DNA from 3 places in the Geodermatophilus sp. SYSU D00696 genome. Region 1 is predicted to be linked to each of the others. Evidence: riboswitches for the same ligand, from Rfam matches in the RefSeq annotation. Region 1 holds a riboswitch; each other region holds the start of a gene.
What was found. Region 1 has a riboswitch for cyclic di-AMP ahead of ACI79O_RS06040 (transglycosylase family protein). Riboswitches for the same ligand answer to the same signal wherever they lie in the genome.
Positions count from the first base shown of each region.

Region 2: it holds a riboswitch for cyclic di-AMP, as region 1 does, so the genes downstream of both, ACI79O_RS01035 (aggregation-promoting factor C-terminal-like domain-containing protein) here and ACI79O_RS06040 (transglycosylase family protein) in region 1, are expected to answer to the same signal.
Region 3: it holds a riboswitch for cyclic di-AMP, as region 1 does, so the genes downstream of both, ACI79O_RS18840 (transglycosylase family protein) here and ACI79O_RS06040 (transglycosylase family protein) in region 1, are expected to answer to the same signal.

Region 1 covers NZ_JBJGYY010000006.1:88,976-99,350, forward strand. The annotation lists gene ACI79O_RS06020 (1,4-dihydroxy-2-naphthoate polyprenyltransferase) at 1-653, opposite strand, end outside; gene menE (o-succinylbenzoate--CoA ligase) at 653-1,789, opposite strand; gene ACI79O_RS06030 (o-succinylbenzoate synthase) at 1,831-2,787, shown strand; gene menD (2-succinyl-5-enolpyruvyl-6-hydroxy-3-cyclohexene-1-carboxylic-acid synthase) at 2,784-4,487, shown strand; cyclic di-AMP (ydaO/yuaA leader) riboswitch at 4,818-4,986, shown strand; gene ACI79O_RS06040 (transglycosylase family protein) at 4,991-6,103, shown strand; gene ACI79O_RS06045 (nucleotidyltransferase domain-containing protein) at 6,168-7,049, opposite strand; gene ACI79O_RS06050 (isochorismate synthase) at 7,097-8,371, opposite strand; gene ACI79O_RS06055 (demethylmenaquinone methyltransferase) at 8,408-9,127, shown strand; gene ACI79O_RS06060 (hypothetical protein) at 9,171-9,317, shown strand; gene ACI79O_RS06065 (phosphoribosyltransferase) at 9,330-9,992, shown strand; gene ACI79O_RS06070 (geranylgeranyl reductase family protein) at 10,090-10,375, shown strand, end outside.
Region 2 covers NZ_JBJGYY010000001.1:208,311-218,685, forward strand. The annotation lists gene ACI79O_RS00995 (hypothetical protein) at 1-223, opposite strand, end outside; gene argG (argininosuccinate synthase) at 487-1,938, opposite strand; gene ACI79O_RS01005 (hypothetical protein) at 1,984-2,370, opposite strand; gene ACI79O_RS01010 (DUF72 domain-containing protein) at 2,448-3,173, opposite strand; gene ACI79O_RS01015 (SDR family NAD(P)-dependent oxidoreductase) at 3,190-4,029, opposite strand; gene ACI79O_RS01020 (flavin-containing monooxygenase) at 4,029-5,537, opposite strand; gene ACI79O_RS01025 (TetR/AcrR family transcriptional regulator) at 5,614-6,279, opposite strand; gene ACI79O_RS01030 (class I SAM-dependent methyltransferase) at 6,311-6,937, opposite strand; gene ACI79O_RS01035 (aggregation-promoting factor C-terminal-like domain-containing protein) at 6,992-7,948, opposite strand; cyclic di-AMP (ydaO/yuaA leader) riboswitch at 8,183-8,343, opposite strand; gene ACI79O_RS01040 (hypothetical protein) at 8,495-9,316, opposite strand; gene ACI79O_RS01045 (LLM class flavin-dependent oxidoreductase) at 9,677-10,375, shown strand, end outside.
Region 3 covers NZ_JBJGYY010000034.1:21,319-31,693, reverse strand. The annotation lists gene ACI79O_RS18875 (signal peptidase I) at 1-403, opposite strand, end outside; gene ACI79O_RS18870 (hypothetical protein) at 537-1,148, shown strand; gene ACI79O_RS18865 (LuxR C-terminal-related transcriptional regulator) at 1,165-1,854, opposite strand; gene ACI79O_RS18860 (sensor histidine kinase) at 1,851-3,344, opposite strand; gene ACI79O_RS18855 (TasA family protein) at 3,600-4,214, shown strand; gene ACI79O_RS18850 (dihydrofolate reductase family protein) at 4,281-5,003, opposite strand; gene treZ (malto-oligosyltrehalose trehalohydrolase) at 5,006-6,760, opposite strand; gene ACI79O_RS18840 (transglycosylase family protein) at 6,941-7,630, opposite strand; cyclic di-AMP (ydaO/yuaA leader) riboswitch at 7,634-7,761, opposite strand; gene treY (malto-oligosyltrehalose synthase) at 8,005-10,326, opposite strand; gene glgX (glycogen debranching protein GlgX) at 10,323-10,375, opposite strand, start outside.

The DNA.
Region 1 (10,375 bases):
ACGTAGAGCAGGCGGGTGGCACGGTCGCCCAGCAGCACCGCCAGCGTCCGCTTGCCCACGACCGCGTCCCCGGCGATGTCGCGCAGGTTGTTGACCACCAGCAGCGCCACCGACAGCAGCCCGACGGGCACCGCGGCCGCCAGCGCCAGCCCCTCGACCCGGCCGGTCTGCGCGAACGTCGTCCCCGCGACGGCGACCAGGCCGAAGAACACGAAGACGAACACCTCGCCCAGCGCCCGGTAGCCGTAGGGCAGCGGGCCGCCGGTGTAGGTCCACGCGGCCGCGATGCAGACCGCCCCGACGGCGACCAGCCACCAGCTCGACAGCGCGGCGAGGACCAGCCCGGCGACGCCCGCGACGGCGAAGGCGAGCAGCGCGGCGGCGAGCACCTGGCGAGCCGGTGCGGCGCCCGAGCCCACCAACCGCATCGGGCCGACCCGGTCGGCGTCGGTGCCGCGCTTCCCGTCGGAGTGGTCGTTGGCGTAGTTCACCGCCACCTGCAGGGCGAGGGCGACCAGCAGCGCCAGCAGCGCCGGCACGGGCCGGAACCCGTCGAGCGCGGCGGCGGCGCCGGTGCCGACGAGCACGGGCGCCAGCGCCGCGGGCAGGGTGCGCGGCCGGGCGCCGGCCACCCACTGCGCGGGCGTGGCCATCAGCGGCCGCCGGCCAGCGCGGCCGCCAGGCCGCGGCGGTCGGGCTTGCCGGTGTGCAGGGTGGGCACCGCGTCGACCAGGTGCAGCTCCCGCGGGGCGCTGGGCCTGCCGAGCCGTTGCGCCACCCACGGCCGCAGCGTCGCGAGGTCCGGGCTGGTCCCCGCGGCCGGGACGACGGCGGCCACCACCCGCTGCCCCCACTCCTCGTCGGGCCGGCCGAAGACGACGGCGTCGGCGACGTCGGGGTGCTCGCGCAGCACGCCCTCGACCGCCTGCGGCGCGACGTTCACCCCGCCGCTGACCACCACGTCGTCGAGCCGGCCGGTGACGGTCAGCCGCCCGTCCGGCCCGGTCGACCCCGCGTCGCGGGTGCGGAACCAGCCGCCGGCGAAGGCCTCCGCCGTCGCGCCCGGGTCGCGGCGGTAGCCCAGGGCCAGCACGGGACCGGCGATGGCGACGCCGTCGTCCTCGACCCGGACCCGGACACCGTCGAGCGGGACGCCGTCGTAGACGCAGCCGCCGCACGTCTCGGTCATCCCGTAGGTGGTCACCACGGCCACGCCCTCCCGGCGGGCCCGGGCCAGCAGGGCGGGGTCAGTGGCCGCGCCGCCCACCAGGACGGCGTCGAGGGCGCGCAGCGCGCCGGGCTCCGAGTCGAGGTACCGGCGCAGCTGGGTGGGCACCAGCGAGGCGTACCGGCGGCCGGCGGGCATCCGCGCGACCGCGGCGGCGAGGGGCTCGCCCGGCGCGAGGACCGTGGGCGCGGTGCCGGCCAGGGCCGACCGGACCAGCACCTGCAGCCCGGCGACCGCCGACACCGGCAGCGCGAGCAGCCAGGCGCCGGGTCCGCCGAGCCGGTCGGCGGTGGCGCCGGCCGAGGCCCGCAACGCCGCCGCGGACAGCAGCACCCCGCGGCCGCCGCCGGTGGAGCCGGAGGTGACGACGACGACGTCGGCGCCGTCCTCCAGCGGCTCGTCCGGCGCGAGGACCGCGCGGGCGGCCGCGGCGGCGGGACCCGACGGGAGGACGGCCACCGGCGGACCGCCGTCGAGGGCCGCGCGGACGGCGGGCAGCACGGTGCGCAGCACGCCGTCGGGATCGTCCGGCGCGGGGAGGACGGTCAGCTGCCGGGGCACGTCGAACCAGGGTACGAGGCGCGCGATCTACGCTGGCGGGCGTGATCACCGCCGCCCTCCCGCCGGGGATCGAGGAGGCGGCGGTGTGGTCGGTGCCGATGCGCACCCGCTTCCGCGGCATCGACGTGCGCGACGGCGTCCTGGTGCGCGGCCCGGCCGGCTGGGGCGAGTTCTCGCCCTTCTGGGACTACGGCACCGTCGAGAGCCGCCGCTGGTGGCCGGCCGCCGCCGAGGCCGCGCTGCACGGCTGGCCGGCGCCGCTGCGCGACGCGGTGCCGGTGAACGTGACCGTGCCCGCGGTGGGCCCCGAGCGGGCGCGCGCGATCGTGGTGGCGTCGGGCTGCCGGACGGCGAAGGTCAAGGTGGCCGAGCCCGGGCAGACGCCGGCCGACGACCTCGCCCGCGTGGAGGCCGTCCGCGACGCGCTCGGCCCGTCCGGCGCGCTCCGGGTCGACGCCAACGCCGCCTGGGACGTCGACACCGCGGCCGCCCGCATCCGGGAGCTCGACCGGGTCGGCCTCGAGTACGTCGAGCAGCCGTGCGCGACGCTCGACGAGCTGTGCGCGCTGCGCCGGCGGATCGACGTCCGGATCGCCGCCGACGAGGCCGTCCGGCGCGCCGGCGACCCGCTCGCGGTCGACCTGCGCGGGGCCTGCGACGTCGTCGTCCTCAAGGTGCAGCCGCTGGGCGGTGTGCGCGCGGCGCTGCGGGTCGCCGAGGCGCACGGGCTGCCGTGCGTCGTGTCCTCGGCCCTGGAGTCCTCGGTGGGCCTCGCGGCGGGCGTCGCGCTGGCCGCCGCGCTGCCCGAGCTGCCCTTCGCCTGCGGCCTGGCCACCGCAGCGCTGCTCGACGGCGACGTGAGCGGCGATCCGCTGGTGCCCGTCGACGGCGCGCTGCCGGTGCGGGCGGTGGTGCCCGACCGGCGGGCCGCCGTGGCCGCGCCGGACGACGTGACCGCCCGGTGGTCGGCGCGGCTCACCGCGGTGCTCGCCGCGTGAACCCCTCCACCGCGCTGGCCCGCGTGCTGGTCGACGAGCTGGTCCGCGGCGGGGTCCGCGACGCCGTCCTCGCCCCCGGCTCGCGCTCGGCCCCGGTCGCGCTCGCGCTCGCCGCCGCCGAGCGGGCCGGTGCCGTGCGGCTGCACGTGCGCATCGACGAGCGGACCGCCTCCTTCCTCGCCCTCGGCCTGGCGCGCGCCTCCGGCCGCCCGGTGCCGGTGCTCACCACCTCCGGGACGGCGACCGCGCATCTGCACGCCGCGGTGCTCGAGGCCGACGTCAGCGGCGTCCCGCTGCTCGCGCTCACCGCCGACCGGCCGCCGGAGCTGCGGTCCACCGGTGCCAACCAGACGATCGAGCAGCCCGGCCTCTACGGCGGCGCGGTGCGCTGGGCGGCCGACGTCGGGGTGCCCGAGGCCGGGCGGGAGGCCGCGCAGAACCGCTACTGGCGCTCGGTGGTGTCGCGGGCGCTGCTGTCGGCCACCGGCGCCTTGTCCGGCGACCCCGGCCCCGTGCAGCTGAACCTGTCCTTCCGGGACCCGCTGCTGCCCGACGGGGAGCCCGGCCCGCTCGATGGCCCGTGGGCCGGTCGCGCCGGCGGTGCCCCGTGGACGGCCGGGGCGCCCGCGCCCGTCCCGGCCGGTCCGGTCGGGGACGGGCCGCGCACCCTCGTGGTGGCCGGCGACGGACCACCCGCGGCCGGCCGGGCCTGGGCCGCCGGGGCCGCTGCTTCGGGCTGGCCGGTGGTCGCCGAGCCCAGCGGCGGCGCGTGGACCGGCGACGCCGTCCGCGGCGGGGCGCTGCTGCTCGGCGTCCCCGCCTGGCTGGACACGCACCGGCCCGAGCGGGTCGTGGTGGTCGGCCGGCCCACGCTGTCGCGGCCGGTGTCGGCGCTGCTCGCCGACCCGCGGGTGCGGGTCGAGACGGTCGCGGCGACCCCGCGCTGGCCCGACGCGGGCCGGTCGAGCGCGCTGGTCTCGCGGGCCGCCCCGCCCGCCGGGCCGCCGTCGGACCCCGGCCGGGCCGGGAACCGGGCCGGGGCGTGGGCCGGGGCGTGGTCCGACGCCGCCGCCCGCGTCGGGACCGCCGTCGACGCGCTGCTCGACGCGGCGCCGGGCCTCACCGCCGCCCGCCTGGCCCGCGACGTCGTCGCCGCGCTGCCGGCCGGGGCGCTGCTGGTGCTCGGCTCCTCGACGCCGGTGCGCGACGTCGACCGCCTCGCCGTGCCGCGCGGCGACGTCGCCGTGCTGGCCAACCGCGGGGTGGCCGGCATCGACGGGACCGTCTCGACCGCGGTCGGGGCGGCGCTGGCGCACGGCGGCCCGACGGTGGCGCTCCTGGGCGACCTGACGTTCCTGCACGACCTGCAGGGCCTGCTCACCGGCGAGGGCGAGCCGCGTCCGGACCTCACGCTCGTCGTCCCGGACAACGACGGCGGCGGGATCTTCGCCCAGCTCGAGCCCGGCCGGGCGGCGTACGCGCGCGACTACCGGCGGGTGTTCGGGACGCCGCACGGGCGCGACCTGGCAGCGGTCGCGCAGGCGCTGGGCTGGACGGCGACGGCGGTCTCCTCGGCCGGCGAGCTGCCGGCCGCGCTGGCGGCGGGCGGGCCGCGGGTCGTCGTCGTCCGCACCGACCAGCGCGCCGAGGCCGACCTCGCCGTCGCGCTCCGGGACGCCGCCGCCCACGCCCTCGGCTGACCGGGCGGGACGGGCGGTGGAGGACCGGTCCGTCCCGTGGCGTCCATCACGAGCGACGTGCCCGCAGGGTCCCGGGGGGCCGGTCGCCGGGGCCGCGCCGGACCACGCGGACCGGGGGGCGAGTCGCCGGTGACCAGCGCGTTCCCCACTCCCGGCCCGCCGGCGCCGCAGGCGGTCGGTTGGTCACGGCGGCGTCACGCGCTACCCCACGTGTCCCCTCCTAATCGCAGTGTGACCGGCGACACAGCGACAGTTGCCATGACCGTAGGTAGCTTTTTGGCTGCGCTCAGCAGAACGGAGCGCGGCGCCGGTCCGCCAAACCCTGCCCACCGGTCGTCCACACCAACACCCAGGGCAGGGGTGGGGGACCCACTTCCGGCGCGCGACGGCCCACGGGGGCCGGACCCGAACGCGCCTCGGGGTGAAGCCGCGGACCGCGGCCGGGCACCGATCGCCCGAACCCGACAGCTCACCTCGCCGGCGGTGATCGGGAGATCATCACCATGCCCAAGCACCGCGCACCCCGCTACGTCCGCACCAAGAAGGTCATCGCCCGGGCCCCTGTCGCCGCCGGCGCCACCGTCGTCGGTCTCGGCGTCCTCAGCTCCCCGGCCTCCGCCTCCACCAGCCACGACTGGACCGACGTCGCCCAGTGCGAGTCCAGCGGCAACTGGAGCATCAACACCGGCAACGGCTACTACGGTGGCCTGCAGTTCAGCCAGTCCACCTGGGCCGGCTTCGGCGGCACCGAGCTCGCCGCCCGCGCCGACCTGGCCACCCCGGCCCAGCAGATCGAGATCGCCGAGCGCGTCCTCGAGGGCCAGGGCATCGGCGCCTGGCCGAGCTGCGGCAAGTACCTGACCGAGGGCACCACCGCGGCCGCCGCCGAGGCGCCCGCCGCCCCCGCTCCCGCCGCCGAGGCACCCGCCCCGGCCGCGGAGGCCGGTCACTCCCACGACCACGCCGACGACGCCGCCACCGAGGACTACACCGTCCGCTGGGGCGACACCGTGAAGAAGATCGCCGCCGCCCACCAGCAGGGCTGGCGCGAGCTCTACGAGCGCAACGTCGACGTCATCGGCAGCAACCCGAACCGGATCTACCCCGGTCAGGTGCTCGCCGTCAGCGGCGCGGCCCCGGCCCAGGCCGCTCCGGCCCCGGAGGCCCCCGCCGCGACCGCCTCCGCCGGCGAGTCCGCCCCCGCGCCCGCGGTGGCCCCGCTGGCCGAGGTCGCCCCGCAGGTCGCCTCCGCGATCGCGTCGATCACCAACAGCGCCGGCCCGGTCAAGGCGGTCGTGCAGGCCGCCGCGAACGCCGTCGTGAGCAACGTGCCGGGCGCCGCCGACATCACCCTCGGCGGTACGCGCGGGAGCGCGGTCGACCCGAACGGGCACCCGTCGGGCCTGGCGCTGGACTACATGGTCATGACCGACAACGCCCTCGGTGACGCCATCGCCCAGTACCACGTCGACCACTGGGACGAGCTCGGCGTCGAGTACGTCATCTGGGAGCAGCGGATCCTGACCTCGCCCGACGGCGCGTGGAAGGCGATGGCCGACCGCGGCAGCGTGACCGCGAACCACCACGACCACGTGCACGTGAACTACGTGGGCTGATCCTCACCCCCCGACGAGGGCCCCGGCCGCTGCCCAGCGGCCGGGGCCCTCGTCGTCGGACCGGTCAGCGGCCGCGAGCCGTCCAGTGGGCGAGGTACGAGCGGTGCAGCCACGCGTCCACCCAGGCGCGGTCGGGCGCGGCCGGCACCGCCGGGCTGTCGCGCAGCGCCAGCAGCCGGGCCTCGGCGTCGTCGACCGCGGCGACCACCTCGGCCAGCGGTACCTCGCCCCGGCGGATGCTCCGCAGGTACGTGCGGTGGGGCTCGGGCACCGGCAGGGTGATCCGGCCGGTCGTCAGCAACTCCACCCCCTGGATGCCCAGCCGCAGCGCGTGCATCGCGTACTTGACGTCGAACCCGTGCGCGGCGACGAGTCCAGGGCGGTTCGTGTGCGCGCCGGCTGCGCCGGTCATCGCCGCCCGCTGGCCCCTCAGGTAGCCGAGGAAGCGGTCGGCGGCCACGCGGGAGACGAACCGGTCGGCGTGCGCCACCAGGTCCGCGCCCGCGGCGTCGCGGACGACGACCTCCTCGTCGGGCACGAACAGCAGCAGCAGGACGGTGGGGTTGCCGCCCAGCGCCAGCCGCGCCCACTTCCGCGCCGCGTACACCACGACGTCGAGGTCGCCGGCGCCCGACCGGTTGGCGAGCCCGCCGGGGCGGTCCCACGCGGTGTGCCGGTGGTACTGCTCGAACGGCACGGTCACCGGCGTCGAGAGCCCGGCGGGCACGCGCGCGGTGCCGGTGACGTACTCGGGCGGCTCGAGGCAGATGCCCATCTCGTCGCGGTCGTCCTGCCCCGTCACCGACGTGCCGTGCACGCCGGACCCCACCTGCGCGCGGAGGATCGTCCCCTGCTCGGCGATCTCCCGCGCCCGCGCCGAGGCGTGCGGGTGGTCGAAGGGCGACGGGAGGGAGCGGTCGCCGGCGATGGTCGGGACGGCGGTCACCGGGCCACCCAACCAGCCCGGACGCCGGCCGCCGACCCGTTTCCGGCTCAGCTCTCCAGGGCGGCCTGGAACGCGGCGAACTTCGACTGGGTCTCGGCGAGCTCGGCCGCGGGGTCGGAGCCCGCGACGATGCCGCACCCGGCGAACAGCCGCGCGGTGCACGGGTCGTCCTCGCCGAGCCGGGCACAGCGCAGGGCCAGGCCGAACTCACCGTCGCCGCGGGCGTCGAGCCAGCCGACCGGTCCGGCGTAGCGGCCGCGGTCCATGCCCTCGAGCTCGGCGATCAGCGCGGTGGCCACGTCGGGCGGCGTGCCGCCCACCGCGGCGGTCGGGTGCACCGCCTCGACCAGCTCCAGCAGCCCGGCGCGGCCGCGCGCGCCCGAGCGCCGCTGCGTGCCGGTGACGTCGGTGGCCAGGTGCCGCACGTTCGCCAGCGTCAGCAGCGACGGGGCCTCCGGCACCGAGAGGGCGGTGCAGAACGGGTCGAGCGCCCGCACCAGCGAGTCGACGGCGAGGGCGTGCTCGGCGCGGTCCTTGGCGCTGCTCATCAGCCCGGCGGCCAGCCGCTCGTCGTCGGCGCCCGCGCCCCGCGGGGCGGTGCCGGCCAGCACCCGCGCCGACAGCTGCCGCCCGGTGCGGCGCAGCAGCAGCTCGGGGGTGGCGCCGAGCAGCCCGTCGACGGCGAAGGTCCAGCAGTCGGGGAAGCGCGCGGCGAGCCGGTCGAGCAGCCGGCGGGCGTCCAGCGGCACGTCGGCGGTGACCAGCAGGTCGCGGGCGAGCACCACCTTGGCGAGGTCGCCGTCGTCGATCCGGCGCACGGCGGCGGCCACCGCGCCGCACCAGGACGCGGGGTCGAGGGCCCCGTCGGCGTAGCGCAGCCGGGTGGGCGCGGCGGACGGCGGAGCGGGGTCGCCGGCTGGCACCTCACGGGGGTCGGCGTCGCCGGTGGTGGTCAGCCAGGTGACCCCGTCGCGCCGGCCGACGACGACCTCCGGGACCACGAACACCGACGTCCCGGCCGCGGGGTCGAAGGCGACGCTGGCGAAGACCACCGGCCCCGAGCCGGGGACGCCCACCGCGTCGTCGACCGCGAGCGCGGCGCTGCGCGCGGCCCACCAGGCCGCCGCCTCGGCCAGCGCGCCGGGACCGGAGACCTCGAGCCGGTCGGCCTCGCCCCAGCCCACCAGCCCCTCGCCGCGGCGGACCCAGGACAGCGCGCCGTCGCGGGGCAGCAGGCCCAGCAGGTCGGGGGAGTCGGGCAGCGCCACCGTGGTGACCGCGGGCGCGGCGGCGTCCGGGGAGGTCACCGCCGCGGCTGTCACGCTCCCCAGCGTAGGCAGCCCGGTAGCGTCGGCGCCGTGGCGGACCGGCGAGACAGCGCGCACACCGCCGGACGGCGGGCCGGGCTGGACAAGCAGCCGCACGAGGTCGCGGCCATGTTCGACGGCGTCGCGCGCCGCTACGACCTCACCAACACCGTGCTCTCCGGGGGCCGCGACGCCGCCTGGCGGCGCGCCACCCGCGAGGCGCTGGGCGCCCGGCCGGGCGACGTCGTCCTCGACGTCGCCGCCGGCACCGCGGTGTCCACCGTCGAGCTGGCCGCCGGCGGGGTGCACGCCATCGCCTGCGACTTCTCCCAGGGCATGCTGCGCGCCGGCGCCGCCCGGCCGGTCCCGAAGATCGCCGGCGACGCGATGGCGCTGCCGCTGGCCGACGCGAGCGTCGACGGGCTGGTGATCTCCTTCGGGCTGCGCAACGTCGCCGATCCCGACGCCGCCCTGCGCGAGTTCGCCCGGGTGGTCCGCCCGGGCGGCCGGCTCGTCGTCTGTGAGTTCTCCAGCCCGACCTGGCGCCCGTTCCGCACCCTCTACACCGAGTACCTGATGCGGGCGCTGCCGCGGATCGCGCGCGCGGTGAGCAGCAACCCCGACGCCTACGTGTACCTGGCCGAGTCGATCCGGGCCTGGCCCGACCAGCCGGCGCTGGCCGCGCGCATCCGGGCCGCCGGGTGGGCCGACGTCGAGTGGCGCGACCTCACCGGCGGCATCGTCGCCCTGCACCGCGCCCGCCGCCCGTAGCGGACCAGGACCGGACGGCGGCACCGCGGACTACCGTCCGGTCATGACGACACCGACGCCGATGCCCGAGCCGCCCGGCCCCTCGCCGTCGCCGGTCGACCCGATCTCCCCGCCGTCGCCGGCCCCGCTGCCGCAGCCGAGCCCCACCGACCCGACCGCCCCGCCGCCGACCGGCCCGCAGCCGGTCTGACCGGACCGCGCGGTGCACGGGCCGCCGTTCGCCGACCGGCGCGACGCCGGCCGGCGGCTCGGCGCGCGCCTGGCCGACCCCGCCCGCGACGCGGCCGTGCCGCTCGGCCCGGACGCGCTGGTCCTGGGCCTGCCCCGCGGGGGCGTGCTGGTCGCCGCCGAGGTCGCCGCGGCGCTCGGCGCGGAGCTCGACGTGGTCGCCGTCCGCAAGCTCGGCGTGCCCCGGCGCCCCGAGCTGGCCATGGGCGCGATCGCCGCCGTGGGCGACGCGGTGGAGAGCGTCGGCGTCGAGGCCGTCCTGGCCCGGGTCGACGTCGACGGCGAGGCCGCCGCCGAGGTCCACCGCGCCGAGCTCGCCGAGCTGCACCGCCGCCGGTCGGCCTACCGCGGCGACCGCCCGCCGCCGGTCCTGACCGGGCGCACCGTGGTCCTCGTCGACGACGGCCTGGCCACCGGCGCCACGATGCGGGCGGCGCTGGCCGCCGTCCGCGGGGCCGGCGCGGCCGCCGTCGTCGTCGCCGTGCCGGTCGGCCCGCCGGCGCTGTGCGCCGAGTTGGAGGCCGACGAGGTCGTCTGCCTGGTCACGCCGCAGCCCTTCGGCGCGGTGGGGCGCTGGTACGACGACTTCGGCCAGACCACGGACGACGAGGTCCGGGCGGCCCTGGGTCAGGCATAGGAAGCCATCCGCACGTCCCCCGGCTCCGGACGTGCGGATAGCTTCCACTGCCTGGAGGTCGCCGCCGACCGCAGCCGAGCACCGAGGGGGACACCTCGTGACGAGTCCGACCGCCGGGGGCAGCGCCGACGTCGTCGTGGTGGGCGCGGGCCCGGCGGGGTCGGCGGCGGCCTGGGCGCTGGCCACCGCCGGACTCGACGCGGTGCTGCTGGAGAAGGCCCGCTTCCCGCGCGAGAAGGTCTGCGGCGACGGGCTCACCCCCCGCGCGGTCAAGGCGCTCGACGACATGGGCGTCGACACCTCGCCGGCGGGCGGCTGGGTCCGGCACCGCGGCCTGCGGGTCTTCGGCGGCGGAGAGGTGGTCGAGGTCGACTGGCCGCGGC
Region 2 (10,375 bases), on a different contig from region 1:
CCGCGGCGTCCCATGTCGCCTGGAAGTCCTCGTTCTCGATCACGCATCGGAACACGTCTTCTCGAGACGCCCACACATCCACGATCATGATGCCGGAGTCGGTGCGTGCGCAGACGTGCACTTCCGGGCGCACCTCGGAAGTGGCGGTGGCGGCCGCGAGAGTCGCGTCATATCGGGCCACCAGGTCATCGGGGTCACCTTCGGCCCTGAAGATCGCTAGCACGGGCATCGGAGCCTCCTCGGGCGATCCCTCGCGGCGAGCCCGGTCAGGTCGGACGAGGCCAGGCCGTGACCGTCCGATCTCCGTCGGCCGAGTCGCCGAGAGGCTCATTGTCGGAGGGGTTGGAGCCTCCGTACAGGCTGAGCTCGATCCGAGTCAGAGTTCGCCGGTGAACACCGCTTCACCGGAGGGGTTCGAGCGCCGGTTGCCCCTGTCTGTGAAGCCGCCCCCAGGGACGTGGGTGGCGCACGGGCTCCGCAGGAAGCTCAGTCGTTGCCCGCTTCCATGGCGGCGCGGTCGAGCAGCTCGTCCTCCCCGGCGGGGCCGCCGCGTGCGGCGATGACCTCGGCCCCGCCCCGGGTCATCGTGCCGATGAGACCCGTGGCGGCGGCCTGGGCGGCGCCGATCGCGACCCGCTCGGGGCCGGTGCCCACCATGCCCAGCGCCGCGTACTGCTCGAGCTTGGCCCGCGAGTCGGCGATGTCGAGGTTGCGCATGGTCAGCTGGCCGATCCGGTCGGTGGGCCCGAACGCCGGGTCCTCGGTGCGCTCCATCGACAGCCGGTCGGGGTGGTAGCTGAACGCCGGCCCGGCGGTCTCCAGCACCGACCAGTCCTCGCCCCGCCGCAGCCGCAGGGTCACCTCGCCGGTGACCGCCATGCCCACCCACCGCTGCAGCGACTCCCGGAGCATGAGCGCCTGGGGGTCGAGCCACCGGCCCTCGTACATCAGCCGGCCGAGCTTGCGGCCCTCGGTGTGGTAGGCGGCGAGGGTGTCCTCGTTGTGCACGGCGTTGACCAGCCGCTCGTAGGCCGCGTGCAGCAGTGCCATGCCCGGCGCCTCGTAGATGCCGCGGCTCTTGGCCTCGATCACCCGGTTCTCGATCTGGTCGGACATGCCCAGCCCGTGCCGGCCGCCGATGGCGTTGGCCTCGAGCACCAGGTCGACGGCGGAGTCGAACTCCTTGCCGTTGATCGTCACCGGCCGGCCCTGGGCGAAACCGACGGTCACGTCCTCGGTGGGGATCTCCACCGAGGGGTCCCAGAACCGGACGCCCATGATCGGCTCGACGATCTCGATGCTGGCGTCGAGGTGCTCCAGGCGCTTGGCCTCGTGGGTGGCGCCCCAGATGTTGGCATCGGTGGAGTAGGCCTTCTCGGCAGTGTCCCGGTAGGGCAGCCCGTGCGCGGTCAGCCACTCCGACATCTCCCGCCGCCCGCCGAGCTCCTCGACGAACGCGGCGTCCAGCCACGGCTTGTAGATGCGCAGCGCCGGGTTGGCCAGCAGGCCGTAGCGGTAGAAGCGCTCGATGTCGTTGCCCTTGAAGGTGGAGCCGTCGCCCCAGATCCCGACGCCGTCCTCGAGCATGGCCCGGACCAGCAGCGTGCCGGTGACCGCGCGGCCCAGCGGCGTGGTGTTGAAGTAGCTGCGCCCGCCGGAGCGGATGTGGAAGGCCCCGCAGGTCAGCGCCGCCAGCCCCTCCTCGACCAGCGCCGCCCGGCAGTCGACCAGCCGGGCGATCTCGGCGCCGTAGGCGGCGGCCCGGTCGGGCACCGAGCCGATGTCGGGCTCGTCGTACTGGCCGATGTCGGCGGTGTAGGTGCAGGGCACGGCGCCCTTGTCGCGCATCCAGGCCACCGCCACGGAGGTGTCGAGACCGCCGGAGAAGGCGATCCCGACGCGTTCACCGACGGGCAGGGACGTGAGCACCTTGGACACGTCGAAGATTATGCACGACCACGCATGATCATGCAGTGACCGGGGTCAGGCAGGTGGCTCCCGGTCCCCCGGCGAGCGGCGGACGACGTCGGCGAAGGACTCCTCCAGCCGGGCCCAGGTCGAGCTCCACTCGACCAGCGGGTCGAGGATCCGCTCGAAGACGGCGAGCTGCTCGTCGAACGCCTGCAGCTGCCCGATCAGGCCCTCGATGAGCTGTCGTTGGGCCTTCACCGACGCGGCGATCGACCGCACCTGCGCGGCCGACATCGCCCCGGGCGGCGAGGGCAGCCGCGGCAGCGACAGTCCGGCCGGGACGGCGCCGGCGGCCAGCCGGGTGGCCCGGTCGGTGAAGCCGCGCAGCTGGGCGACGAACTCCTCGACCGAGCGCGCCACCAGCCCGCTGTCGCGGGACCTGTCCTCGGACTCGCTCACCCTCCGCCTCCCCCGGCCCGGCCCGCCGCGGGTTCGGCGGGGCCCGGACCAGTCTGGCGTCCGGAGGCCGGGGCCGCTCAGCCGACGAACGCCCGCAGCGTCTCCGCGTTGCGCACGGCGTGACCGTGGCCGTCGTTGTTGAAGTACGCGTAGACGTCGCGGCCCTGCCCCGCCCACTCCCCGATCCGGTCGGCCCACCAGCGCAGGTCGGCGTCGGGGTAGGAGCCGGCGTAGAGGTGCGCGAGGTCTGGGCCGTGCAGCCGCACGTAGACGAACGGCGCGGTCGCCCGCAGCACGCACGGCAGGCCCGCACCGCTCATCACGCAGTAGGCGGCGCCGTGCCGCTCGAGCAGGGCGAACACCCCGTCGTCGTGCCAGCTCGGGTGGCGGAACTCGACGGCGACCCGCATCCAGTCCGGCAGCCGCGACAGGAAGAAGTCGAGCCGGGCGTCGTCGCGGGCGGCGGCCGGGTGCAGCTGCACCAGCAGCACCGCCCGGCGCGGGCCGAGCTCGTGCCAGGCCGCGGTCATCCGCTCGACCCACGCCTCGGGCGCGAACAGCCGCTTGGCGTGCGTCAGCCCGCGCGGCGCCTTGACCGAGAGCTGGAAGCCCTCGGGCAGCCGCCGCCGCCACGAGGCGAACGTCGCGTTCCGCGGCCAGCGGTAGAAGCTGGCGTTGAGCTCGACGGTGCCGAAGCGGGCGACGTAGTGGGCCAGCCGGTCGCGGGGCGGCGTCCCCGGCGGGTAGAGGACGCCGTCCCAGTGGTCGTAGCTCCAGCCCGACGTGCCGACGTGGACCGCCATCGACCGGCCCGCGCCCTCAGGCGCGGCGCTTCTCCGCCAGCCGGGTCGCCCCGGCGAGGAGCCGGCCGTAGGAGCCGGGCGCCAATCGCACCAGGACGTCGGGGACGGCGGCGCTGGCGCCGATGAGCAACCGGGGACGGCGTCGCTCGATCGCCGTGACGATGCGGGCGGCGGCCCGGTCGGCCGGGTAGCGCAGGAACTTCGCGAAGTCGCGCTTGCCCTGCTCGGCCTCCGCGGGGTCCACGCCGCTGCCGACCCGGGCGGTCTCGGCGATGCGGGTGGCGATGCCGCCGGGGTGCACGCTGGTCACGCCGACGCCGTCCTCGGCCAGCTCGTGCCGCAGGACCTCGGTGAAGCCGCGGATGGCGAACTTGCTCGACGAGTACGCCGCCTGCCCGGCCGGGGCCATGATGCCGAAGATGCTCGACACGTTGACCAGGTGCGAGCCGGGGTGCGCCTTGAGCGTCGGCAGCAGGGCGTGGGTGAGCCGGACGGCGGCGCGGAAGTTGACGTCCAGGACCCAGTCGAACTCCTCGAGGGTCACCTGGTCGAAGCGCCCGCCCAGCGCCACGCCGGCGTTGTTGACCAGCAGCGTCGTCCCGGGGTGGCCGGCCACGATCGCCTCGGCGGCCGCGCGCAGCTGGCCGGCGTCGGCGAGGTCGGCGACGACGGTGTCGATCGACCGGGCGGGGTGGGCCGCCCGCAGCGACGCGGCCACGCCGTCGAGCCGCTCGGCGTCGCGGTCGAGCAGGACCAGGTCGTTGCCGCGGGCGGCCAGCGCCGGCGCGAGCGCGGCGCCGATGCCGCTGGCCGCGCCGGTGACGACGGCCGTGCCGGTGAAGCCGTAGGGCCGCATCACGCCGCCACCCCGCCGACGCCCGCCGTGGCGGGCTCGCGGACCGGGCGGGTGAACCGGATCCCCTCGTCCTCGACCGGCCCGCGGCGCATGAGCAGCACGTCGCGGACGTAGTTCTGGTACAGCTTCCACGGCGCCCGGGCGCCCTGCTTCGGCAGGGCGGCGATGCTGCGCTGCACGTAGCCGGCCGACAGGCCGATGATCGGCGCGGTTCCGCCCTCGGCCGGGGCCAGCGGGGTGGCCGCGGCGTAGCCGTTGCGGTCGAGGTGGGCCAGCAGCCGGCAGACGTAGCGGGCGACCAGGTCGGCCTTCAGCGTCCAGGAGGCGTTGGTGTAGCCGATGGTCATGGCGAAGTTCGGCACACCGGAGACCATGAAGCCCTTGTAGGACACGGTGCGCGACAGGTCGACGTCCTCGCCGTCCACGCTCAGCTGCATCCCGCCGATGGGCAGCAGGTTCAGGCCGGTGGCGGTGACGACGACGTCGGCGTCGAGGTGCTCCCCCGACTCCAGGTCGATGCCGGTCTCGTCGAAGCCGGCGATCCGGTCGGTGACGATCGACGCCTTGCCGGCGCGCAGCGCGCGGAACAGGTCGCCGTCGGGGACGACGCACAGCCGCTGGTCCCACGGGTCGTACGGCGGGTTGAAGTGGGTGCCCACGTCGACGGTCTCGGGCAGCTCCTTGGCCGCCGCCTTCGCGAGGATGCGCTTCATCAGCTCGGGCCGGCGCCGGCTGAGCTGGAAGGAGGCCATGGAGACCAGCACGTTCTTCCACCGCACCACCGGGTAGACGACGCGGTCGGGCAGCCGGCGGCGCAGCTTCTCGGCGAGCGCGTCGCGGCCGGGCAGGCTCACGACGTAGGTGGGGGTGCGCTGCAGCATCGTCACGTGCGCGGCCTCGGCGGCCAGGCTCGGCACCAGGGTGACGGCGGTGGCGCCGCTGCCGATGACGACGACGCGCTTGCCGGCCCAGTCGAGGTCCTCGGGCCAGTGCTGCGGGTGCACGACCCGGCCGAGGAAGCGCTCCTCGCCGGAGAACTCCGGCCGGTACCCCTGGTCGTAGCGGTAGTAGCCGGAGCACACCGACAGCCACGAGCAGGTCCACGTCTCGGTCCCGCCGGTGTCGGTGCGCTCGGCGGTGACCGTCCACAGCGAGTCCTCGGTGGACCAGGACGCGGCGAGCACCCGGGTGCGGAAGCGGATGTGCTCGTCGACGCCGTACTCGCGCGCGGTGTCGCGGACGTACTGGCGGATCGAGGGCCCGTCGGCGATGGCCTTCGGGTCGGTCCACGGCCGGAAGGAGTAGCCCAGGGTGAACATGTCCGAGTCCGAGCGCACGCCCGGGTAGCGGAACAGGTCCCAGGTGCCGCCGATGGCCTCGCGGGCCTCGAGGACGGCGTAGCTCTTGCCGGGGACCTCGCGCTGCAGGTGGCAGGCCGCGCCGATGCCCGACAGGCCCGCGCCGACGATCAGCACGTCGACGTGGCGGACGGGACTGGTCTCGGTCATGACTCTCCCTGTCGGGGCCGGGGTGACCTGGGCGACACTACTCGACACCGTGTCGAGTACGTCGACGACGCGTCGGTCAGGTGGGTGCGGCTGCCGGCCCGTCGCCGCCGTAGACGGCGCGCAGCCACACGGTGAGCAGCACGTCGACGAGGTCGGCCTCGTCCAGCGCCGGCGCCTGCCCGGTGGCGGTCACGTGGATGACCCGCTCGTTCATCCAGTTGAGCGCCACGGCGAGGTCGCGGGCCGGCGGGCCGGGTGGGGCGGCGCCGCGGGCCCGCTCGGCGTCGATGGCCGCGGCGGTCTCGGCGACGAACTGCTCCATGACCTCCGACCACAGCGCGCGGGCCTCGGCGCTGGTGGCGAACAGCGACGCTGCCGCGGTGGTGAGGGCGTGGTGCGCGGCGAAGGTGTCGCGGACCGCCTCGAGCGCACCCCGCCAGCCGGCGCGGACGTCGTCACCGGCCCGGCGCAGCGCCGCCGAGCGGGACGCGCGCGCCTCCCCCACCACCCGGTCGAGCAGCGCGAGGACGACGGCGTCCTTGGACGGGAAGTAGAAGTAGAAGGTGGGCCGGGAGATGCCCGCCCCGCGCGCGAGGTCGTCGACGGAGATGTCGGCCAGCGGGCGCTGCCCGAGCAGCTCCTCGGCGGTGGTGAGGATGGCCCGCTCCCGGTCGTCGCCGGAGGGGCGGCGGGCCCGGCGCCCGCGGCCGCCGCCGGGGGCGACGGGGAGCGGTGCGGCCACGGCGGCGACCCTACCCACGACCGCGGGGCGCTCAGGGCAGTCGCCACACCGTCGTGCGGCGCAGGCCCGGGCCCTCGGTCTCGGGGACGTCGAGCACGGTGACCGGCTCGAGCCGCTCGTGCGGCAGGTACGGGCGGCCGGGGTCCCCGACGAGCACCTCGGCACCGCGGGCCCGCGCCCGGTCGAGGAACGGCAGCACCCGCCCGGTCATCACGCGGTCGTAGCAGACGTCCCCGGCCAGGACGACGTCGACGTCGGGCGGCTCACGGTGCAGGACGTCGCCGATCACGCTGATGCCGCGCACGCCGTTGAGGACGGCGTTGACGCCGACCGCGGTCCGCGAGAACGGGTCGACGTCGCTGGCCAGCACGTGCCGGGCGCCGGCGAGGACGGCCGCGACGGCGACCAGGCCGCTGCCCGACCCGAGGTCGAGGACGCGACGGCCGGCGACCGGGACGGCGCCGTCGAGCACGGCGCGGGCCAGGGCCTGCCCGCCGGGCCAGGCCGCGGCCCAGAACGGCGGCTCCTCACCGGCGCCGCCGGCGGTCTCCATCGCCTCCCACAGGGCGACGACGTCGTCGGCGACGTGCAGCCGGACCTCGGGGACGAGGGAGGGCCGGCGGACCCGGGTGTGCGCGCGGACGAAGCCCGCGGGCACCACCCTGGTCCGGGCCGGCCCTCCCTGCGCCACCTGTGGATCAGTACTAGTGGATCAGTACCAGCCGGTGGCCTGCGAGTGCGCCCAGGCCTCGCAGGGCGAGCCGTAGCGCTCGTTGATGTAGATCAGGCCGGCGTCGATCTGGCGGTAGCCGTCGGAGGTCTTGGCGATGCCGGTGCTGGCCCAGGTGGAGTCGAGGAACTGCGCGATCCCGTAGGCGGTGCTGGTCGGGTTCTGCGCGTTGGGGTTCCAGTTGCTCTCCTTGCCCCAGAGCTTCTCGAGGCAGGAGAACTGCTCGGCGCCGACGAGGCTGAGCGCGTAGTCCTTGAAGGACCCGCGGCTCTCGGAGCTGGAGCTGCTCGGCGCCGGAGCCGCGGCGGACTCGGCGGCCTGGGCCTCGGCGGCCTCGGCGGCCTCGGCGGCAGCAGCGGCCTCCGCGGCGGCGGCCTCGGCCTCGGCGGCAGCCTGGGCCTCGGCGGCAGCCTGGGCCTCGGCGGCGGCCTGCGCCTCGGCGGCGGCGCGCGCGGCCTCCTCCTCGGCGGCGATGCGGGCGGCCTCCTCGGCGGCGATGCGGTCGCGCTCGGCCTGGTCGGCCGCGGCCTGGGCCTGGACGGCGGCGGCGTCGATCGCGGTGCGCTCGGTGCGGGAGGCGGCGAGCTCCTCCAGCGGCGCGAGGTCACCGTCCTCGACGGCGCCGTCGGTGCCCTGCTCCGCGAGGCCGAGCGCCTCGGCCACGCCCACCGAGGCGCTGGCGGTGTCGGCCTCGGCACCGCCGGTGGCGGCGGGGCCGGTGCCGGAGAGCACCCCGACCAGGAGCGCGCCGGCGGCGGCGGTACCGAGCAGCAGGGCCGGGCGGCGGGAGCCCAGCAGGCCACCGCGGCGCGCGCGGCCGGGGGCGGGGGTCTCGTCGTCCACCTCGAGGACGGCGGTCTCGAGGGCGTCGGTGTCAGGGGTGTCGGGGGTCTCGGCGACGGGGGTGTCGGCGGCGGTGCGGCGGGTACGGCTGGACATGCGGGTGGGCGCTCCGAGGGAGAGGGCGCGCGGCGGCCCGGGGCATGGGCACGCGCACGCAGCGCGGGTCTACGGCGTGTCTGGTCGGGAGGTCTCCGGCGGCCGCGGTCGGCGCCGGGGCGCGGCAGGGCAGGGTCGAGCCGGCGTCAGGAGGACGCGGGACCGCGCTGCGCGCGCGGGCGGCTGCACCTGCGGGCCGCGGGGGCCCGGAGGCGGGGCATGCGGAGGCTCTCCGTTTCTTCCGTGAGCCGCCTACCGAGTTAGCTGACGGGTTCGGGCGGGAAGCAGCCCTACACCCCCGCGAGCAGAGCTCGACGGGTGCGATTCACCCCAGTACTGCGGTGGGTCCCCGGCTCGCGTCCACGGGTGCGGACACGACTCGGCGGCGTCCGGCCAGGCTCCCCGGACGGGGAGAGACGACCGACCGGACGCCCGCCACCGTAGACACCGTTACCGGTCCGTGACAACACGGGGCCGGAGGGACCGGCGGGACGGGTGTGACCCGCCGGCCCCCCGGGCAGCTGCCCGCGCCGGTGTCGCTGCTGGTCAGGAGGCCGCGGCGACCTGGGGCCGGTCCGTGTCGCGCAACACAGTGACCTGCGACGCATCGGCAGCGGCGACCGGCTCCCGCGCGGCGCCCGCCGCGGCTTCCCCGACGGTCTCGGCCGCCTCGCGACGCTCGGCGAGGACGGGGACGTCGTCGGGCAGCACGCCGGTGATCACCGCCAGCGCCCGGTCGATCTGCCCGGTCAGCCCGAGCAGCCACTCGCGCGCCTGGTCGCGCTCGTCGCGCAGCGGCGCGAGCTCGGCCTCGGCGACCCGCCGGCGCTCGGCCGCCTCGGCGTCGGCGCGGGCGCGGACCTCTGCCGCCTCCCGGTCCAGGCGCTCGCGCACCGCGGCCGCCGCGCGGTCCAGCCGGGCGCGCTCCTCGGCCGCCCCCCGGCCCAGCTCCGCCGCCTCGCGGCGGGCCGCCTCGAGCACCGCCGCGGCCTCGCTGCGGGTCTGCTCGCGCAGGGCGATGACCGCCTCGCGCATCTCGGCGACCCCGCTCAGCCGCGCCTCGGCCTCGGTGCGGGCCTCCTCGACCACGCGCCGCGCCTCCTCCTCGGCGGCGGCGGTCCGGGCTGCGGCCTCGGCCTCGGCCCGGCGGACCAGTTCCAGCGCCTCGTCCGGCCCCGGCAGCGACTGCCGCTCGCGGACGAGCGCGGCCAGCCGGCGCCGGGCGTTCTGCAGTTCGGCCGAGGCGGCGGCGTAGCGGCTGAGCAGGTGGTCGTTCTCCCGGCGCAGGACGAGGACCTCGGTCTCCGCCCAGTTCACGTAGTCGTCGACCTGCGCGCGGTCGTAGCCGCGGACCGCCCCGGTGAACACCGGCCCGGTCCCCAGCAGGCCGTCGAGTCCGCCCGACGGCGACCGTCCCCCGGTGCCGTCCCCCGGCGCTCCGGTCTGAGCGCCTCCCCCTGCCCGCTGCGACATCCCGGTCCCCCTCGGTCCGCCGTGCCGGTCCGGACTCCCCGGCCGGCCGTCGGGGTGATCACGATCCCACCCCGGATACCCACCGGCCGGGCGCCGACAGGGGGGCGCGGAGCCCGCCGGAGTGGGATCGCCGGGACGTGCCGGATCCGTCACCGAGCGCAGTCATTGCATCTCAGCGCGGTCACGAGACCCTGGGAATGGACGCGAGGGCGCCGCGGTTGGACGGGCCGTAGCAGTAGTTGCACTCTCAACCACATGGAGCACGAGATGCAGTTCGGCGTCTTCTCGGTCAGTGACATCACGACCGATCCCACGACGGGCCGCACGCCGAGCGAGGCGGAGCGGATCCGGGCGATCGTCACGATCGCGAAGAAGGCCGAGGAGGTCGGCCTGGACGTCTTCGCCCTCGGCGAGCACCACAACCCGCCGTTCTTCTCCTCGTCGCCGACGACGACCCTCGCCTACGTCGCGGCGCAGACCTCGCGGCTGCAGCTGTCGACGGCGACCACCCTGATCACCACGAACGACCCGGTGAAGATCGCCGAGGACTACGCGATGCTGCAGCACCTGGCCGGCGGCCGCGTCGACCTGATGATGGGCCGCGGCAACACCGGCCCGGTCTACCCCTGGTTCGGCCAGGACATCCGCGACGGGCTGCCGCTGGCGGTGGAGAACTACGCGCTGCTGCGCCGGCTGTGGGACGAGGACGTCGTCGACTGGCAGGGGCGGTTCCGCACCCCGCTGCAGGGCTTCACCTCGACGCCCCGCCCGCTGGACGGCGTCCCGCCGTTCGTGTGGCACGGCTCGATCCGCAGCCCCCAGATCGCCGAGCAGGCCGCGTACTACGGCGACGGCTTCTTCCACAACCACATCTTCTGGCCGAAGGAGCACACCCAGCGGATGGTCGAGTTCTACCGCCGCCGCTTCGAGCACCACGGCCACGGTGCCGCCGAC
Region 3 (10,375 bases), on a different contig from region 1:
CCGAGGAGGCCGGGACCGGGTCGAGGTCCGGGGCGTCGTTCGCGTCGCCCCGGGTGGTGAACACCGGAACCCCGCTGGTGGTGTCCACCGCGACGACCCGGTGGGTCACGAGCTCCGGGGCGCCGGGACGGCGCTGGAACGTGATCACGTCGCCGGGCTCGACCTCCGCCGTGTCGGCCGTGCGCGTGAAGACCATGCCGCCCACCGGCAGGCCGGGCGTCATGCTCCCGCTCAGGACGGCGAGCGCGGAGCCGCCGGTGACCGCGGGGTAGAGGGCGATGCCGAGTGCGGCCGCCGTCGAGGTCACCAGTACGAGGCCCAGCACCCAGGAGACGAGTCGGCGCAGCCGGCGCACGAGCGCGTTCCCGGCCGCGGGCTCCGCGGCGCTGGCTCGGCGGGACACGTCCCGATGCTCCCCGGCGGGCCGGCGGCCCACATCATCGAAATCGACGATGTGCCGGTGGGCCCCGCGCGCGCACGATCGTCCGCGTGCGCTGCCGGTTCCCCGTGACCCGCCGTCGTGGGGCAGGTGGCGCGTGAGGCGCGGCACGGCCTGGGCCCTCGGCGGTGTCCTGGCTGGGACGCTGGTTCTCGGCGTGGACGGCACGACGGCCACGTTCGTCGACACCGCCGTCCTCCCAGCGAAGGCGGGGGCGGGGTCGGTGACCCTCGACGTGGCGCCGGAGGGCCCGGTCGCGGGTCACCGGCTGCTGATGAACCCGGGCCAGGGCGGCACCGTCCGGGTCGCCACGGACGTCTCCGGAGCCGCGCCGGCCGAGCTGCGGCTCTCGGTGGTCGGCGTCCCCGAGGAGCGGCCGTGCGCCGGGCTCCCCGACATCACGCTCACCGTCCGGCCGGCCACCGGGGCACCGACCGTCGCTGACCTGTGCGAGCTGGCGACCGGGCGCGGCGCTCCGTTGCTCCTCACGGACGCCCCGGACAGCGAGACCACCCTGTCGCTCACGGCCACCGGGGAAGGCGGCTCCTCCCCGGCGGCCGACCGCTGGGACGGCACCCTCCGCCTCACCCTGGAACACCGGGGAGGCGGCTTCAGCGACGCGCGTGACGTGCCCGTCCGCGTCGTCCGGCCCGACGCCCAGGGAGGCCACGGCGGCGGGGCAGAGCCCGGTCGCGCCGGCGGGGACTGACCGCTCCCGGGGGCGGTCAGCGTGCCGGCAGCGGGCCCGGCCGGTCGAGCCAGCCCGACCGGCGGGCGAGCGCCACCGCCTGCAGCTGGGAGTTGACCGCCAGCTTCGTCAGCACGGCGCGGATCTGCGTGCGGACGGTGGCCTCGCTCACGTGGGCCGTCGCCGCGATCGTCGCCGCGGGCATGCCGGCCGCGAGGCACCGCAGCACCTCGTCCTCCCGCGGGCTCAGCTGCCGGAACGGCGCCAGCCGGGCGGTCTCGTCGGCGCGCGCCCGCCGGGCGGCGGCGAGCAGGTCCTGACGGCGCCCCTCGTCGAGCACCGGCCGTCCCTCCCGAACGGTGCCCAGCACGCGGACGAGGCTCTCGAGGTCGGTGTCCTTGGGCAGGACCGTCACCGCGCCACGCTCCACCGCGGTGCCCCAGGTCCCGTTCCCCGTCTCCGCGGTGAGGACCACCACCCGGCAGCCCGCGCTGGTGAGGGGACCGACCAGGTCGAGGCCGTCGATCGGCACGCCGTCGGCCCCGGTGCCGAGCCGGAGGTCGAGGAGCACCGTCGCCGGGGCGGCCGCGGCGCAGACCCGGGTGATCCCCTCGGCGGTGTCGGGGACCACGCGCCGGGCGGGGACGCCGGCCGCCCGCAACCCGATCTCCACCGCCTGGGCGAACAGCGAGTGGTCGTCGACCAGCAGCACCGGCGGGCCGTTCATCGCGCCAGGCCCAGTTCGGTGGGCACGTCCACGGCGGACCGCGGTCGCGGGACCGCCGCACTGCGGGCCGCCTGAGCCGGGGCCCGGACGGGCAGCGTGAGCACGAAGCAGCAGCCGACGGGGCTGTCCGCCGTGGTGAGGTCGCCACCGTGCCGCCGGGCGAGGTCCCGGGAGATGGCCAGACCGAGGCCCTCGCCGGGGCTGTCGGGGCGCCGCGCGCCGGCCTCGAAGACGGTGTCCCGGGGACCGGCCGGGAGGCCGGGGCCGTCGTCGGCCACGGTGACCGTGAGCCGGTCGGTGACCTCGACCGACACCCGGCACAGTGACCGAGGCGTGTGGGACAGGACGTTGCCGAGGAGGTTGCCCAGGATCACCGCCAGGGCATCGCCGTCCACGGCCACCGGCGCGGTCCCCGAGGGGGACCAGGCCACCCGCAGGCCGCGCTCCCGGTGGCTGACGACCAGGGGCCGGACGACCCTGTCGAGGTCGACGACGGTGACCGACGGCGTCCGATCGGGCAGTCGCAGCATGCGCCCGAGCCTGGCCAGCTCCAGGGTGATCGACTCCTCCAGGTCGGCGCGGGCAGCGCTCGCCGGTCCCAGGTGGCGGACGGCGGAGGACGCGGCGCGGACGCCGGCGACCGCCGCCCGCGCGTCGTGCAGGCAGGCGCGGGCCTGCTGCAACTCCCGCTCGTGGCCGGCGAGCTGCTCCAGCAGCCCGGCGACGTAGCGCTCCTGACCGGCCAGCGCGCCGGTGAGGCGGTGGAGCCCGACCAGGACGGCGGCCAGCGCGACGGCGAGGAGCCCGGTGTCCTCGACGGCCTGCACCGCGGCGGCGGTGCCGGGCACGACGGCCGGGAGGCCCGGCGCGGCGGTGAGGAGCCCGACGACGAGCGCGCTCGCGCCCAGTGCCCCGGAGGACCTCCGGTCGTGGGCATCGAGCCGGTCGCCGCGCGGGGTGGCGCCGGCGACGAGGACCCACAGCGCGCCGGCCAGCACGAAGCCCGAGGCTCGTGCGGCGCCGCCGAAGGGGATCGACGGACCGAGCGTCCCGGCGGCCACGAGTACCGCTGCGACGAGGGGGAGCGCGACCAGCCCGGCACCGATCGCGGTGCCCCGCCGCGGCCGGGTGCCGGCGTCGGTGGCGGCGCGGAGAACGGCGCAGGCGGCAGCCACGACCACGGCCAGCCCGACGCCCTCGGACAGGTCCGGCGACCGCTGGTCGAGGAGGGCGGAGGCCGCGACCGTGGCGGGATCGTGCAGGCCCAGCAGGACCAGCCCGACGCCGGTGTACCAGGTGGCCCGCGTGCCGGTCACCCGCCAGCAGAGCAGGAACATCGCACCCGCGGCGACCAGGCCCAGGGTCGCGAGCAGCACCAGGACGGTGTGCCGCGCCTCGTGGCCGGCCGTGACCAGGACCGTGAGCGCCGCGGCGACGACCGTGCAGCGACCGACGGACAGCCACCGCCGCCCAGAACTGATCGCGCACATGCTCCGCACTCCTCGAACCCCCCCGTCGAACGAAGGGCACCACATCACACGGACGGGTGACACCACGGCGGTCCGCGACGAGGGAGGGGCGCCAGCGCCACGCGGTGACTCTGTGACAGACGTGTTCCGGTACCAGAGTGGATCAACAGAACTGACGATGCCGCGGAGGGGGTGGGCGACCGACGCTGTCGTCGTTCGCCGCACGCATGCCGGCGAGAACCGTCGCCGTGACGGGGACACCGACAGGAGACACCCGTGAAGAAGATCGCACTCGCCTCCGCCGCCATGGGCGGCGCCGCACTGCTCGCCTTCGGCGCCAGCGGCACCTTCGCCGCCTTCCAGGACAGCAGCACCCAGACCGCCGGCGCGGGCGCCGGGACGCTCACCATCGGTGTCGGGCGCCCCGCATCGGCTCCGGCCCAGGCGGGCAACCTCGCACCCGGTGAGTCGGTCGTGGTGCCGCTGTACGTGAAGAACACCGGTAACGACATCTCCGGCACACTCGGCGCGAGCATCGAGGGGATCGTCGACCAGGAGAACGGCTGCTACGGGCCCGAGATCGCTGCTGAGGACGGCTGCCAGGCCGCGGACGACGAGGGTGAGTTCAGCGCGGCCGCCGACTACGCCGTTGCGCTGTCCGGTGCCAGTGAGACTGCCTGCAACGCATCCGCGACCCCGAATGGCTGGGGCTGGATCCCCTTCCAGGAGGACGACGGTCTCCTCCCGACTGCCTCGCCGCTGAGCCTGGACCCGGGCAAGGGAGCGTGCCTCCTGCTGCGCATCACGCTGGACGAGGAGCGGGCGGGCAACGACGTGCAGAGCGATGTCATGAGCTTCACCGCGAAGCTGACGCTCGAGCAGAAGTTCTGATCAACCGTTGGTGCACGCGGGGGCGGTCCGGGTTCTCCCGGGCCGCCCTCGCGGCGTTCCCGGGGCTCAGGAACCGATGGCGTAGCGGGTGAACAGGACGCCGTCCTCCTCGAGCACCTGGACCAGCCGCGGGCGGACGACGTCGGCCAGCGCCCGGTCGAGCAGCCGGGCCGGCCCGCCGACCAGGGCGGGGGAGACGGTGAGGTCGAGTTCGTCGACCACGCCCGCGTCCAGCGCCGCCGACAGCAGCGCCGGCCCGCCCTCGCACACCAGCTGCCCGAGGCCGCGGTCGGCCAGCCGGTCGAGCGCGAGCGGCAGGTCGACGTCGTCGTCGCCGCAGACGAGCACCTCGACGCCGGCGTCGGCCAGCGCGGCGCGGCGGCCGGGGTCGGCGGCGGCGCAGGTCACCAGCAGGGTCGGGGCCTGCGCCAGCCGGTCGCCGGGCGCCATCGACGCTCGGCGCGAGACCACCGCCACCGGCAGCTCCGGCGGCCGCCCGAGGGACGCGCGCAGCCGGCCCACCGCGGAGTCGGCGGGCACCGGGCGGTAGCCCTCGGCCGCGGCGGTGCCGTGCCCGACCAGGACGGCGTCGGCCAGGGCCCGCAGCACGCGGAACACCCGCTGGTCCCCGGGCGAGCCCAGCCCCGCGCTGCGCCCGTCGACGGCGATCGCGCCGTCGAGCGAGACGACGAAGTCGACCCGCACCGACCGCCCCGGCGACAGCCGGTAGGCCGCGGCGAGCGCGGCGTCGTCCGCGACGGGCCCGGCGTCCGGGAACAGCCGCCGCACGGTCAGCGGGTGGTGAGCACGGCCGAGCTCTCGGCCGGCAGCGTCACCGTGTCGCCGTCCAGCGCCGGGTCGTCCCCGGTGGCGAACAGCACGCCGGTGGCCGGCCGGTCGAGGTCGACCTCCCGCGGCTCGCCCGACAGGTTGGCCACCACCCGCAGCGCGCCGCGGTGCACAACCAGCAGGCGGTCCTCGTCGTCCCAGCCGACCTCCACCGCGCCCAGGTCCGGGTCGACCAGATCCGGCTGCGCCCGGCGCAGCGCCAGCAGCGCCCGGGTGGTCGCCAGCAGCCGCGCGTGCGGCTCGCGCTCGGGCTCCGACCAGTCCAGCTTCGAGCGGGTGAACGTCTCCGGGTCCTGCGGGTCGGGCACCTCGTCGGCGTCCCAGCCGTGCTCGGCGAACTCGCCCTTGCGCCCCTCGGCCGTCGCCCGCCCGATCTCCGGGTCGGTGTGGCTGGTGAAGAACTGCCACGGCGTCGAGGCGCCCCACTCCTCGCCCATGAACAGCATCGGGGTGAACGGGCCGGTGAGGACCAGCGTCGCGCCGACGGCGAGCAGGCCGGGGGACAGCGACGCCGAGATCCGGTCACCGATGGCGCGGTTGCCGACCTGGTCGTGGTCCTGCAGGTAGCCGAGGAACGCCCAGCCCGGCAGCCGCGCGGTGTCGACCGGCCGGCCGTGGGACCGGCGGCGGAAGCTCGACCAGGTGCCGTCGTGGAAGTACGCGCCGGTCAGCGTCTTGGCCAGTCCCGCCAGCCCGGCCGCGGCGAAGTCGCCGTAGTAGCCCTGCCCCTCGCCGGTGAGCACCGCGTGCAGCGCGTGGTGGAAGTCGTCGCTCCACTGCGCGTGGATGCCCGTGCCGTTGGCGGCGCGCGGGGTCACCAGCCGGGGGTCGTTGAGGTCGCTCTCGGCGATCAGTGTCAGCGGCCGGCCCAGCGCCGCCGAGAGCCGGTCGACCTCCTGTGCCATCTCCTCGAGCACGTGGGTGGCCCGCTCGTCGACCAGCGCGTGGACGGCGTCGAGCCGCAGCCCGTCGACGTGCATGTCCCGCAGCCACATCAGCGCGTTGTCGAGGATGTAGCGGCGCACCTCGTCGGAGTCGGGCCCGGACAGGTTGATCGACGAGCCCCACGGGTTGGGCCCGCCCTCGCTGAACACCGGCATGAACAGCGGCAGGTAGTTCCCCGACGGGCCGAGGTGGTTGTAGACGACGTCCTGGATCACGCCCAGGCCGCGCTGGTGGCAGGCGTCGACGAACCGCTGGTAGGCCGCCGGCCCGCCGTAGCTCTCCTGCACCGTGTACCAGAGGACGCCGTCGTAGCCCCAGTTGTGCGTGCCGTCGAAGCCGTTGACCGGCAGCAGCTCGACGAAGTCGACGCCGAGGTCGACGAGGTGGTCCAGGCGCTCGACCGCCGCGTCCAGGGTGCCCTCGGGCGTAAAGGTGCCCACGTGCATCTCATAGACGACGCCGCCGGCCAGCGGGCGCCCGGTCCAGGCGCCGTCGCCCCAGGAGTGGGCCGCGGGGTCGAAGCGGCGGGACGGGCCGTGGACGCCGTCGGGCTGGCGGCGCGAGCGCGGGTCCGGCCGCACGGTGTCGTCGTCGCCGAGCAGGAAGCCGTAGTCGGCCTCGGGCGCGGCCGGCACCTCGGCGCGCCACCAGCCGCCGTCGTCGCGGCGCATGTCGTGCACGGCGCCGTCGACCTGCAGGCGCACCCGCTCCGGCACGGGCGCCCAGACGGCGAACTCGGCGGCAGCGGACATGCGAGGACCTCCCGGCGGTGGTGCGGCTGACCGGACCCTCTTGCCCGCTGGGGGAGCGGTCAACCGCCGCGGGCGGCGGCCCGCGGGGGAGCGGGTCCCCCGGCGGCCGCGCGGCTCACGGCCGGCCGAGACCCCCGGGCTCCCGGCAGCCGGGGGAGGACCCCCCGGCTGCCGGAGGACTCACGGGAGCTGCAGCTCCTGACCGACGTAGATCCGGTTCGGGTCGCTGCACTCGTCGCGGTTGGCGGCCCACACCGCCCGCCAGCCACCGTCGACGCCCTGCGCCCCCGCGATCTTGCCGAGGGTGTCGCCGCTCTTCACGACGTAGGAGCCGCCCTCACCGTCGCCGCGGTCCCAGCGGGAGCCGCGGTCCCAGCTGCGGTCGGCGTCCTCGGCCGGTGCCGGCGCCGGCTCCTCGGCGGCCGGAGCGGGAGCGGGGGCAGGAGCGGCGGCCGGCTCCGGAGCCGGCGCGGGGGCCGGCGCGGGGGCCGGGGCAGCCGCGGCCTCGGGCGAGCCGGCCTCCGGCGCCGACGGGTCGAGGTTCTTGCCGCAGGTCGGCCAGGCGCCCGGGCCCTGGACGTCGAGCGTGGCCTCGGCGACGGCGATCTGCTGCGCCTTGGTCGCCAGGTCGGCGCGCGGGGCGTAGTCGAGGCCGCCGAAGGCCTCCCAGGTGCTCTGGCTGAACTGCAGGCCGCCGTAGTAGCCGTTGCCGGTGTTGATGCTCCAATTGCCGCTGGACTCGCACTGGGCGACGGCGTCCCAGTCGTTGGGGGCGGCGGCCGAGGCCGGGCCGGCCGCGACGCCGATCGCGGCCGCGGCCACGCCGGTCGTCACGAGGGCACGGCGGAGGAAGGACGTGGACGTGCGCATGCGGGATCTCCGATCCGCCGCCTGCGAGGTGAGCTGTCGGGTTCGGAGCGATCGGTGCCCCGGCCGCACGTGTGCGGCTTCACCCCCAGGCGCTGCGTCCGGTCCCCCCGTGACCGCGGCGCACACGCCGAGATGGGTCCCCCACCCCCGTCCTGGCTGTGCAGGAGGAACGGAGCCCGGCGGACGGGGTTCGGCGGACCGGCTCCGGCACGCCGCCGTCGGTCGGCCGCGTGCGGGAGCCAAGGTAACGGTCGCATCACGGGGCGGCACACCGGCCCCACCCGTCACGGCGTGCCGCCCGGCGTCCCGGGTCCGGCCCGGGCGCGGCACCGCAGGTCACGGCGGCGCCGGGCGGCGCCGCCGTGACCTCCGTCTCATCCTCGGACGAGCAGCGCCACGGGCAGCCGGGCGAGCAGGCCCGCCACGGGCGCCCCGCCGGCGTCGGCCACGACCCGGGTGTCGGTCAGCACGTCGCGCCAGGCGCCCGTGGGCAGCGCCAGCGCGGTGTCGCCCCAGCCGGTGGCGGCCAGCGCCACGGGCAGCCGGGTCGCCACCGTGACCGCTCCGCCCCGGTCGAAGGCGACGACGGAGCAGGCGGCGCTGCCGGTGGCCTCGACCGGCGTGTAGCCGGAGAACAGCTCCGGGGAGTCCCGGCGCAGCCGCAGCGTCCGGGAGGTGACCAGCAGTTTGGCCGCGCCGGTGTCGTCGACCCCGGGCACCTCACCGCCGTCGAGGCGGGCCAGCAGCCGCCGGCGCTCGTCGTAGTCGACCGGGCGGCGGTTGTCGGGGTCGACCAGCGAGCGGTCCTCCAGTTCGGTGCCCTGGTAGACGTCGGGGACGCCGGGCATGGTCAGCTGCACGAGCTTCTGCGCCAGCGCGTTGGACCGCCCGGCCGGGCCGATGCGGGCGACGAACGCCTCGATCTCGGCGTTGGTCGCCGGGGCGTCGTACGCGGCGTCGACCATCCCGTGCAGCTGCGCCTCGAAGGCCTCGTCGACGTCGGTCCACGTCGTCGAGGTGCCCGCCTCCCGGGCGGCCTTCTCGGCGTAGGCGTGCGCCCGCTCGCGCGACAGCGGCCAGGCGCCGACCAGGTTCTGCCACACCAGGTGCGCCAGCGGCCGGTCGGGCAGCGGGTGGCGCGCGAGCCAGCCGCGTACCAGGTCCGCCCACTCGGTGGGCACCTCGGCGAGCACGGCCAGCCGAGCCCGGGTGTCCTCGCTGCGCTTGGTGTCGTGCGTGGTCAGCGTGGTCATCGACTCGGGCTTGCGCGCCAGCCGCCGGGCCTGCGCCTCGTGGAACTCCGCGACCGTGCTGCCGAACCGGGCCGGGTCGCCGCCCACCTCGTTGAGCACCACGAACCGGGCCCAGCGGTAGTAGGCGCTGTCCTCGACGCCCTTGGCCATCACCGGGCCGCTGGTCTGCTCGAACCGGGTGGCCGCCTCGGTGCCGGCCCGCGCCAGCACCGGGTGCAGCGCGTCGACCGCGGCGACCAGGTCGGGACGGCGGTCGCGGACGGCGGCCACCGTGGCGTCGAGGTGCTCGCGGCCGTCGGGCAGGTAGGTGCGGTAGACGTCGAAGCTGGCCAGCAGCTCGGCCAGCGCCTCCTCCTCCGTCTCGACGTCGATCCCGGGCAGCTCGCCGATCACCCGCACCAGGCGGGCGACCTCCGAGCCGAGGCTGCCGTCGGTGACCTCGCGCTTGCAGTCGTGCACCAGCCGCGCGTAGTCGACCTCGCGGCCCGACAGCTCCGTGTCCAGCGCGGTGAGCGCCGCCTCGCCGGCCGGGTCGACCAGCACGTCGTCGACCTCGGCGAGGGCGTCGTAGCCGGTGGTGCCGGCGGTGCGCCAGCTCTCCGGGAGGTCCTCGCCGGGCTCGAGGATCTTCTCGACCACCGTCCAGCGCCCGCCCGAGGCCTCGGCCAGCCGGTCGAGGTAGCCCCTCGGGTCGGCCAGGCCGTCGGGGTGGTCGATCCGCAGCCCGTCGACCGCGCCGTCGGCCACCAGTTCCAGCACCAGCTCGTGGGTGGCGCGGAAGACCTCGGGGTCCTCCACGCGCAGCCCGGCGAGGGTGTTGATGGCGAAGAAGCGCCGGTAGTTGAGGTCGGAGTCCGCCCGCCGCCAGTCGACCAGCTCGTAGTGCTGCCGGTCGTGCACCTCCTGCGGGGTCCCCTCCCCGGTGCCCGGGGCGAGGGGGAAGCGGTTGTCGTAGTAGCGCAGCTCCCCGTCGACGACCTCCAGCTCCGCCACGTCGTCGGCCGAGCCGAGCACCGGGATGCGCACCCGGCCGCCGAAGTCCCAGTCGATGTCGAACGCCGCCGCGTGCGCGCTGTCCCGCCCGTGCCGCAGCACGTCCCACCACCACGGCGCCTCGGCCGCGTCGGCCACGCCCATGTGGTTGGGCACCAGGTCGAGCACCAGCCCCAGGCCGTGCTCGTGCAGTGCGGCGACGAACCGGTCCAGGCCCGCCCGCCCGCCGCGCGACTCGTCGACGTGCGCGTGGTCGACCGTGTCGTACCCGTGCGTGCTGCCCGCCGCCGCGCGCAGCAGGGGCGAGGAGTAGGCGTGGCTGACACCGAGGTCGGCCAGGTAGCCGGCCACCGCGGCGGCGTCGTCGAGGGTGAAGTCGGCGGTCACCTGCAGCCGGTAGGTCGCCGTGGGGACGGCGCGCCGGCGCTCCTGGCCCGTCGGGCCGCTCACGAGCGGCGCTTGGCCGACAGCACGACCATCGACCGGTCCTGCAGGGTCA